Regions from separate parts of the Halomonas sp. GXIMD04776 genome, predicted to be linked through region 1. Evidence: riboswitches for the same ligand, from Rfam matches in the RefSeq annotation. Region 1 holds a riboswitch; each other region holds the start of a gene.

Region 1 (3,268 bases):
CGGCCCAACCAGAACCCACTGTTCTCCGGTCAGGCCCCGCTCGACCGATTGCGTCAGGGCCTGGTCGCGGATCTCTAGGTGGTTCGCCAATACCTGGATGCTGCAAGGGGCGGCGGTTTCGCGTGAGCTTTCCGGCAAACGATGTGCGCTGGCACCCCAGCTACCGCATCACCGCTTTCCGGTTTCCACCGATCGACCTGTTCGAGCGCGTCGCTGAACCCGGCGATTGGGACTTGCTTCAGGAACTCGAAGGCGAAACCTCGCCGAGACGGCGTGAGCAGGCCGGGGCCATACACCTTGTGCGTAAAGAGGATCGCCGCTACGGTCCGGGCTGGACGCCGGTCATGGCCGCGTTCTGCCATTTTCCCCGAGAAGGCAGCCGGTTTTCGGATGGTACCTTTGGCGTCTACTACTGCGCCCGCCCATACTCTCCACTGCTCGCCAGGGGAGGCATCTTGGGTATGACTGGGATGGGCAGCGCATCCGGCACGTGTTGGAACTGACCCTGGTAGATTAGTGCCCGGGCCGCTTCAGTCACCGGTTAACGACAGTCTCAAATTCATGCAGGCGTTTTGACGAAGCGCTGCGCCGCTGCCTGGGGGTCCGGTGCGGCGCAGATCGCCGAGATCACCGCCACCCCCTGGGAGCCGGCGTCGCGAACGGGCACGACATGCTGCGCTTGCAAGCCGCCGATGGCCACACTGGGCAGGGGGCTTGCCGAGGCCAATGCCGCCAGCCCCTCGAAGCCCAGCGGCGCCTCGTGATCGCTCTTGGTAGAGGTGGCAAATACCGGTCCCAGGCCGACATAGTCGAGTAGCGACGTATCTGCTGCTGCAAGTTGTTCCGAAGTGTTGATGGAAAGCCCCAGAATGGCATCCGGGCCGAGCGCCTTGCGCGCCGCAACGGCATCGCCATCGGTCTGGCCGATGTGCAGGCCATCCGCGTCGGCGGCCAGGGCCACTTCCAGCCGGTCGTTGATGATCAAGGGTATACCGCTGCCGGCAAGCGCGCTTTTCAGGGTCTTGGCCTGCTCGATCAGTTCCGCATCCGTTGCGTACTTGTCGCGTAGCTGCACCATGGTCACCCCGCCTCGCACGGCGGCGATGACGGTCTCGACAAGGCCTCGTTCGGCGCACATCTTGGGATCAGTGATCAGATACAGGGATAAATCAAAGGTCATCGTCCATCTCCAGGCGCAGGCGGGCATTGAGCTGAGTGTCATTCAGGTTGTATAGGGCGTCGAGGAAGGCGACGGCGAAGCTGCCCGGGCCGTTGGCGCTATCGCCGGCGATCTCACCGGCGACTGCGAAACAGGCCATGGCGGCCAAAGTGGCTTCGAAAACATCCTCGGCACCGGCGATAAAGGCGGCGACCACGCCGGTCTGGGAGCATCCTAGGACAGTAATACGCGGCATCAGTGGATGGCCGTTGGCAACTCGGGCCTTTCGCTTGCCGTCGGTGACGAAATCCACCGGGCCGCTGACCGCCACCACGCCGCCGGTGCGTCTGGCGAGTTCCAGTGCGGCCTGTTCCGCAGCCTCGACCGGATCGGTACTGTCCACACCGCGCCCGCCGCTGCTTTCGGATGCCAAGGCGATGATCTCCGAGGCGTTGCCTCGAATCACGCTAGGGTTCAGTTCGACGAGGCGTGTGCCAACCTGGCGACGAAACGCCGTGGCGCCTACCGCCACCGGATCGAACACCCAGGGCGAGCCCGCCTGATTGGCAGCCTTGGCGGCAAGTTCCATGGACTCGACCCACTCGGCCGATAGAGTACCGATGTTCACGCTAAGGGCATCGGCGAGTGCCGCGAATTCTTCCACTTCTTCCTTGGCATGCACCATGGCCGGCGATGCGCCGATGGCCAATAGCACATTGGCCATCACGTTCATCGCGACATGATTGGTGATGTTCTGCACCAGCGGCGCATTCTGGCGCATACGAGCGAGATGGGAAGGGCAATCGAACATTCGTCTGCCTCCGGGCGGAGGCGAGTCAGGGAAGGTCCTGCACGACTTCCTCCGCCAGTATTGACTGGTTCAGGTTCCGAGGGTGCTTCTCAGCCGGCTATGACCGGCGCCCCTGTCGTGCTCGTACCTAAGCATGGTAGAGGGGGGGTGTCAAAGCGTTTACCGATGAAAGTGGTATATCTCTAGAGTGGTATAGTGTTGGGCGGTTATTTGATAATCGACGCTATTGGCTGCTCACCTTGCGGGCGTTTGTATTGCCACACCACAGAGTCATTCCATGAAGAACAAACCTGCTTACATCCTCAAGGCCACCTGCCCGGGACGCGTCGGGATCGTTGCTGCCATAGGCAACTTCCTGGCCGACCGAGGCTGTTTCATTACTCAGTTTCATGAGTTCGACGATCTGGATTCCGGTCGTTTCTTCTCCACCATCGAGTTCGTGTTCGAGGGCGATAAGACGCCCAGCGTCGAACAGCTCAAGGCTGCCTTCGAGGTGACCGCGCTACGCTTCGATATGCAGTGGGAAATCCATGATGCCTCTCAGCCCGCCAAGGTGCTGGTCATGGTGTCGAAATACGATCACTGCCTGCGTGATCTGCTTTATCGCCAGGCGACGGGGGAGTTGAACGTCGAGTTCACCGCCATCGTTTCCAATCATGAAGACCTGCGCCCCATGGCGGAGCATGCCGGCATCGACTACATTCACCTGCCGGTGACCCAGGACAACAAGGCCGAGCAGGAAGCACGGCTGATGGAGATCATCGACGACACTGGCACCGAGCTGGTGGTGCTGGCGCGCTACATGCAGGTGCTTTCGGATAGGATGTGTGAGCGGCTGGCAGGGCGTTGCATCAATATCCACCACTCCTTTCTGCCCGGCTTCAAAGGGGCTAGGCCTTACTATCAGGCCTACGCGCGGGGTGTGAAGCTGATCGGCGCCACGGCGCACTATGTCACCGCCGATCTCGACGAAGGCCCAATCATCGAACAGATGGTCGAACGGGTCAGTCACGTACAGGATTCTCAACATCTGACCCAGATCGGGCGTGACATAGAAGCCCAGACCCTGGCGCGGGCAGTGAAATACCATACCCATCACCGCGTATTCCAGAACGGGTTGCGTACCGTAGTCTTTTAGCACCGGAGAGCTCGATCGATGACCAAATCCATGGAAAGCGTTGAAGAGCGGCCCAAAGCCACGGTTATCGACGGTAGGGCATTTGCCCAGACGCTGCGTGCCGAGATCGCCGTCAATGCAGCAAGCTTTGCCGATAGGCAGGGCCGCCAGCCGGGGCTTG
Region 2 (3,268 bases), on a different contig from region 1:
CTGGCCTGATCTTCGATCTTCGGCCACAGCACACCGGGAGTGTCCGTGAGGGCGATGCGCCCCTCGATGCGAATCTTCTGCTGGCGCTTGGTGACCGCCGGCTCGTTACCCGTCTTGGCGATCTTGCGTCCCGCCAGTCCATTGATCAGTGTCGATTTACCCACGTTGGGAATGCCCATGACCATGACCCGCACGTCCCGGTCGGCGCGTACCTTGCCGGCCAGCTCATGGCACAGCTTGGGAATGCGCTTGAGCTCACGCCCATTGGTGGTGGTCACCGCCAGGGCGCGAGTCGCCTCCTGGGCATCGAAGTGGGCGACCCATTCCTCGGTGCGGGTAGGGTCGGCCAGATCGGCGCGGGAAAGGATCTTGAGCACCGGCTTGTGCTCGGTGAGTACGGCGAGCATGGGGTTGGCGCTGGAGTAGGGGAGGCGGGCATCGAGTACCTCGAGCACCACATCGATTTCCGGCAATGCCTCCTTGATCTGGCGGCGTGCCTTGTTCATGTGTCCAGGGTACCAGCCAAGCATCAATGAACCCTTATGTAGTGCGTATGAGATGGGCGCCATCTTAGCAGATTGGCGCCCATGTGTGATTGGCCGGTGAGTCTATTCCCCAGGATGGAAGTCTAACGCTACGGAATTGATGCAGTAGCGCAGCCCGGTGGTCTCAGCAGGGCCATCCGGAAAGACATGGCCCAGGTGGGCGTCGCAACGTGAGCAGACGACCTCGACACGGCGCATGGCATGAGAGTCATCGAAATGTTCCTCCACGGCGGCATCGGCCAAGGGCCGATCAAAGCTGGGCCAGCCACAGCCTGCCTCGAACTTTCGCTCATTCTCGAACAGCGCCGCACCACAACAAACACAGTGGTAGATGCCGTGTTCGTCGCTTGTCTGATGGTCGCCGGTGAAGGGCGGTTCCGTCCCTTTTTCGCGTGTTATCCTGTACTGTTCCGGCGTGAGCTGTTCACGCCATTGTGCATCGCTCTTGCTGATCTTGTCGCTCATGAAGTTCTCCGGTTTCGTGCTTGGCTGAGTGTCATGAGACAACAAGAGGGCGAAGGTTTTCCAGTCTCCGTTACTCGAAGCCACTCATGCTTGACACCCATCACATGGCTAATTAATATACGCGCCACCTCGACGAGGCAAGGCACTGCGTCCCATTCGTCTAGTGGTCCAGGACACCGCCCTTTCACGGCGGTAACAGGGGTTCGAACCCCCTATGGGACGCCACTTCCTCTTCGCAGGTGATTGAAAATTTGGAAATATGCGGGAATAGCTCAGTGGTAGAGCATCGCCTTGCCAAGGCGAGGGTCGCGAGTTCGAATCTCGTTTCCCGCTCCAGGATCATCTGGTTATAAAGGTAAGCGAGGGTCGCAAGCTGGAGCGCCAGCCCGGTCGTTCTCGTTTCCCGCTCCAGGATCATCTGGTTATAAAGGTAAGCGAGGGTCGCAAGCTGGAGCGCCAGCCCGGTCGTATCTCGTTTCCCGCTCCAGATATTCATCCCGCCTTATTACGTCATTACGTCCCGTTCGTCTAGTGGCCTAGGACACCGCCCTTTCACGGCGGTAACAGGGGTTCGAACCCCCTACGGGACGCCACTTCCTTGCCGTTTTTTGACTCTTTCCACGTCACATGACATCGATCCGATCTTTCGGAGCGATGGCTGTCATTGCGCGGGCCGATGCGCTATGGTGTCGACCGGACACGGGGTGTGGCTGCGGCCGCTGAGATGATACCCGTCGAACCTGATCCAGTTCATACTGGCGAAGGGATGTCGGCCGACTCCGCTGCGGCTTCCCTCGCCGTACAGGAGTCTCCTGATGGCCTTTTCCTTTCCCGCAATCGATACGCAAATCGTGCTAGTTACCGGCGGCGCCCGGGGTCTCGGTGCCTGTCTGTCCCGCGCGTTTCTCGCCCAGGGCGCTCGGGTGGTGATCAATTACTTGGACAGTCGCGAGGCAGCCGAGGCAATGGTGCAAGAAGCCTCCGAGCGGGCACTGGCCGTGCAGGCCGATGTGACCGATGAAGAGGCAGTAAGGGTACTTTTCGACAAGGCCCGCAGGCATTTTGGCGCACCAATCACAACCGTGGTGAACAACGCGCTGCCGGATTTCTCCTTTAACGGCGAGGCGCGGCCAAAGGCAGACAGTCTCAGCTGGGCGCAGATGAATCAGCAGATAGAAGGTGTGAATCGCGGGGCGCTCAATACCATCCAGGCAGCCTTGTCCGGCATGCGCGAGCAGGGTGGCGGACGCATCATCAATATCGGCACCAATCTGTTCCAGAATCCGGTGGTGCCTTATCATGACTACACCGCCGGCAAGGCGGCGCTCCTATCGCTGACTCGTACGCTGTCTCAGGATCTGGGGCCGGATAATATCACCGTGAACATGATTTCCGGTGGTCTTCTGCGCACTACCGACGCCTCTCGCGCCACGCCGGAAGCGGTCTTCGATTTGATCGCCCAGAACACCCCCTTGCGCCGGGTGACTACCCCGGAGGAATTCGCCGATGCGGCGCTGTTCTTCGCCTCGCCTTGGGCGCGGGCGGTCACCGGGCAGAACCTGATCGTCGATGGCGGGCTGGTAAAGGGCTGATGACGATGCGTCACGACATGAAAAAGCTGCATCTCAATCTGTTCATCATGGGCTGCGGCCATCACCGGGCCGCCTGGCGGCATCCGGATTCTTGCGCCGAGCGGCTGACGGATATCGCCTATTATGAATCCCTCGCCCAAACCGCCGAGCGGGGCAAGCTGGACGCGGTGTTCTTCGCCGACGGCATGAGTGCCGGCAGCGTGGAGGACGGCTTTCACTGGCATCTCGAGCCGCTGACGGCGCTTTCCGCCATGAGTCGGGCGACCCGACACATCGGCTTGATCAGCACCATTTCCAGCACCTTCTATACGCCGTTCCACGCCGCAAGGCTGGTGGGGTCGCTGGATCATATTTCCGGCGGGCGCGTGGGCTGGAACGTGGTGACCTCGATGTTCGATGCGGAGGCGCGCAATCACGGCTATGAGACCATGCCAGATCATGCCACACGTTACGCTCGTGCCGAGGAGTTCGTGCAGACGGTGCTGGCGCTTTGGGATAGCTGGAGCGACGACGCCATCGAACGCGACCGTCAGGGCCGCTATGCCGACCCGGCCAAGGTGAGAAAGATCCATCATCATGGCGAGCATTTTCTTGTCGATGGGCCGCTAAATCTGTCGCGTCCGCCCCAGGGGCATCCGGTGCTGGTGCAAGCCGGCGCCTCGGAGC
Region 3 (3,268 bases), on a different contig from region 1:
GTGACGATCAGGCCCACGCCCAAGCCGCGTGCCATGCCGCCGAGCACGAAGCCAGCCAGGATCACCCAGTTGGGCATCGGCGACACCATTAACTCCTCGACGCTACGTTGGAACTTGTTGGAGAAGAACGACGAGGCAACGTTGGAGTAGCTATTGGTAATCACCGACATCATGATGAGCCCAGGCACGATATAGGCCATGTAGCTGATGCCATCCATCTCGCCGATGCGCGAGCCGATCAGGTTGCCGAAGATGATGAAATACATGGTCATGGTGATGGACGGCGGCAATAGCGTTTGCGGCCAGATGCGAGTGAAGCGCCGCACTTCCTTGACCACCAGGGTCCAGAGAGAAACCAGAATCTGACGAGGGTTCACGATTGCACCTCCGTCGCGGCTTCCCGAGCCCGGGCGTTATCACCCTCGACCATGGACACGAACATCTCCTCGAGTCGGTTGGCACGATTGCGCATCGACACCACGTTGATGTTCTGTTCGGAGAGCTGCTCGAAGACATCGTTGAGGCGCTGCCCCTTCTTGACCGAGAGTGTCAGTTGGGCGCTTTCCGATTGTTCTACCTCAAAACCGTCAATCCGGGGGACACGTTCCAGCGGCTCGGCCAGATCGAGGATGAAGGTTTCCGTATCGAGTTCAGTAAGCAGACTGCGCACCGAGGTGTTCTTGACGATCTCGCCATTGTTGATGATGGCGATGTTACGACACAGGCTTTCGGCTTCCTCGAGATAGTGCGTGGTGAGAATGATCGTAGTGCCTTCTTCGCGGTTGATGCGGCGCATGTACTCCCACATACTGCGGCGCAGTTCGATATCCACCCCAGCGGTAGGCTCGTCGAGAATCAGCAGGCGCGGGCGATGAATCAGGGCGCGGGCGATCATCAAGCGGCGCTTCATGCCACCTGAGAGCATGCGCGCCGGCCCGTTGCGCTTGTCCCACAGCCCGAGATCCTTCAACAGCTGATTACAGCGCGGCTTGGCTTCGCGCAGGGGCATGCCGTAGTAGCCTGCCTGGGCGTGAATGATGTCCTCGACCTTCTCGAACTGGGAAAAATTGAACTCCTGAGGCACCACGCCCAGGTTGTACTTGGCCTTGGCGAAATCGCGATCGATATCGATGCCATAGATCGACACCTTGCCCGCGGTTTTTTGGACCAAGGAACATACCACGCCCAGCGTGGTGGACTTGCCGGCCCCGTTAGGGCCCAGCAAGGCAAAGAAATCGCCTTCAGGCACATCCAGATCGATCCCCTTCAGCGCATGAAAACCGTTGTCGTAGACTTTGGTCAGCCCACGAATGGACAGTGCCGGGTCGGCCATGGGCAATCCTTGTCACAAATTAATGAATAATGAGCCTGATAACATCAGGGCAAAATGTAAAAATTCAAGCTGCTGGCTAACTAGCTAGTAATGAAGTATTGAAATAGCCAACGGTTGCGCTTGGATGAACGCATGGGAGGCAAACTCCCATCCGTCAATTGCTTGACCCCGGCACACCATCGCTCTACGCTTGCGCTCATTCCTGGGGGAGTCCGAACGGACTGAGATTCCGCTGCCAGAGGCATGAACATAGGCAGCGGTAACCCTTCGAACCTGATCCGGATCATGCCGGCGAAGGGAAGGAAGTGCCACCTGCCACGCTTCTAACCTAACGCAAATGCGCCTTCATACGGCGTTTGGCATCGTGCCGGACGTTTCTCACGCTATGGAGACGATCATGCTCACGACCGCTCACGCCTTCTGGTGGCTGATTGCCTTTGCGGCATTGTTCGCCGTGCCAGGTATGCTCTATGCCCGTCGGCACCACGAAAGTCTGGAAGATTTCATCATTGCTCGCAACAGTCAGGGTGCCACCGCGACGGTACTGACGTTGATGGCCTCGACCCTTGGCACCTGGATACTGTTTGGCCCCGCCCAGGCGGCCACCTGGGGCGGACTCGCGGCAATCACCGGCTACGCACTGGGGTCGCTGGCCCCGCGCCTGGTGATGATTCCACTGGGCCGGCGCTTGCGCGAGCTTTCCCCCGGCGGGCACTCACTCACCGAGTTCGTCATGAGTCGCTACGGGCGCCCCATGTATGCCTTCACCCTCGTCATCATGCTGTTCTACCTATTCATTTCCCTAGCCGCCGGGATCACCGCAATTGCTCGAATGGTGGAACTGCTCGCGCCGGTGCCACTGTGGGTGACGAGCTCGATCGTCATGCTGGCCACCCTGCTCTATACCCTGTATGGCGGGCTTCGTGCCTCGATCTTTACCGATAAGGTACAGATGGTCGTGATCCTGCCGCTATTGATCGTGCTGCTGATGTTTGGCTGGCAGGCCGCCGGCGGCCTTGCGCCTACCCTGGAAGGGCTCAAGACCCAAGCGCCGCAGCTTCTGAACATTGCCGACCTGGACGGATTCAAGGCCGGCATCACCTTCTTCGTGGCGGTGCTGTTGACCGGACTCTTCTACCAGGGCAACTGGCAGCGCGTCTATGCCGCGAGGGATAACCGGGCCGTGCACCTGGGCTTTCTGCTTGGCGGACTGCTGAGCGCGCCGCTGATTTTCGTGATGGGTCTGTTCGGGCTGGCCTTTGTGGGGCTTGGATTGCCCGGCGACGGCTCAGTGGCACTCTTCAGCGTATTGCTGACCGACATGCCCATCTGGTTTGCCGTGGGGTTGATCTTCCTCGGACTCGCCCTGGTGATGAGCAGCGCCGACACCACCATCAGCGCCGCCTCCAGCATGATCGCGGTCGATGGTGGTCGTCTCGTGCCCCAGGCCAGCGACAGCCAATTGATGCGCCTGTCCCGCTGGCTCATCCTGCTGCTCGCGCTGCCGGTTACCTTCGTGGCTGCCCAGGGCTACAGCGTGCTGTACCTGTTTCTGCTGGCGGATCTGTTCTGCTGTGCGGCGGCGTTTCCGGTGTTCTTTGGGCTATTCAATCGTCGCTTCGACGGGCGTGCCGCGGTACTGGCCACTATCGGTGGCTTGGCGGCGGGCCTCGTCATGTTCCCCGCGCCCGGCGACGCCCTGGATACGCTGATGGAATCCTTCCTGCTCGCCACCTTCGTGCCGGTGATCGTGGCGCTGGTCATGCTTCTGATCCTGCCGGCTCGGGAGCGTTTTGATTTCGCGAGCTTGAAGTCCGGCGTGCGGCACTTTGAGAGTTAAGGGCTATCAACTTGTCCGGGGAGCAGGACTTCGTGAGGGCGCTGTGAACCCCTCCCTAGGCGCTACTTTTGCCATCCATGGCAAAAGACCCTCAC

What was found. A riboswitch is a leader RNA that binds a small molecule or an ion and turns the genes downstream of it on or off. The one in region 1 is predicted to bind thiamine pyrophosphate.
Region 2: another riboswitch for thiamine pyrophosphate. It lies ahead of ACPF7Z_RS17260 (3-oxoacyl-ACP reductase); the one in region 1 lies ahead of thiM (hydroxyethylthiazole kinase).
Region 3: another riboswitch for thiamine pyrophosphate. It lies ahead of ACPF7Z_RS17270 (sodium:solute symporter family protein); the one in region 1 lies ahead of thiM (hydroxyethylthiazole kinase).

Annotation. Positions count from the first base shown of each region.
Region 1 is NZ_JBNCAN010000003.1:63,393-66,660, reverse strand. It holds gene ACPF7Z_RS02670 (antitoxin Xre-like helix-turn-helix domain-containing protein) at 1-78, shown strand, start outside; gene ACPF7Z_RS02665 (hypothetical protein) at 123-503, shown strand; gene thiE (thiamine phosphate synthase) at 560-1,180, opposite strand; gene thiM (hydroxyethylthiazole kinase) at 1,170-1,970, opposite strand; TPP riboswitch at 2,000-2,094, opposite strand; gene purU (formyltetrahydrofolate deformylase) at 2,248-3,108, shown strand; gene folD (bifunctional methylenetetrahydrofolate dehydrogenase/methenyltetrahydrofolate cyclohydrolase FolD) at 3,127-3,268, shown strand, end outside.
Region 2 is NZ_JBNCAN010000030.1:2,963-6,230, forward strand. It holds gene ylqF (ribosome biogenesis GTPase YlqF) at 1-530, opposite strand, end outside; gene msrB (peptide-methionine (R)-S-oxide reductase MsrB) at 609-1,010, opposite strand; tRNA gene ACPF7Z_RS17245 (tRNA-Glu) at 1,160-1,235, shown strand; tRNA gene ACPF7Z_RS17250 (tRNA-Gly) at 1,272-1,346, shown strand; tRNA gene ACPF7Z_RS17255 (tRNA-Glu) at 1,528-1,603, shown strand; TPP riboswitch at 1,701-1,794, shown strand; gene ACPF7Z_RS17260 (3-oxoacyl-ACP reductase) at 1,826-2,602, shown strand; gene ACPF7Z_RS17265 (LLM class flavin-dependent oxidoreductase) at 2,620-3,268, shown strand, end outside.
Region 3 is NZ_JBNCAN010000030.1:6,904-10,171, reverse strand. It holds gene ACPF7Z_RS17280 (ABC transporter permease) at 1-377, opposite strand, end outside; gene ACPF7Z_RS17275 (ABC transporter ATP-binding protein) at 374-1,333, opposite strand; TPP riboswitch at 1,528-1,650, shown strand; gene ACPF7Z_RS17270 (sodium:solute symporter family protein) at 1,731-3,173, shown strand.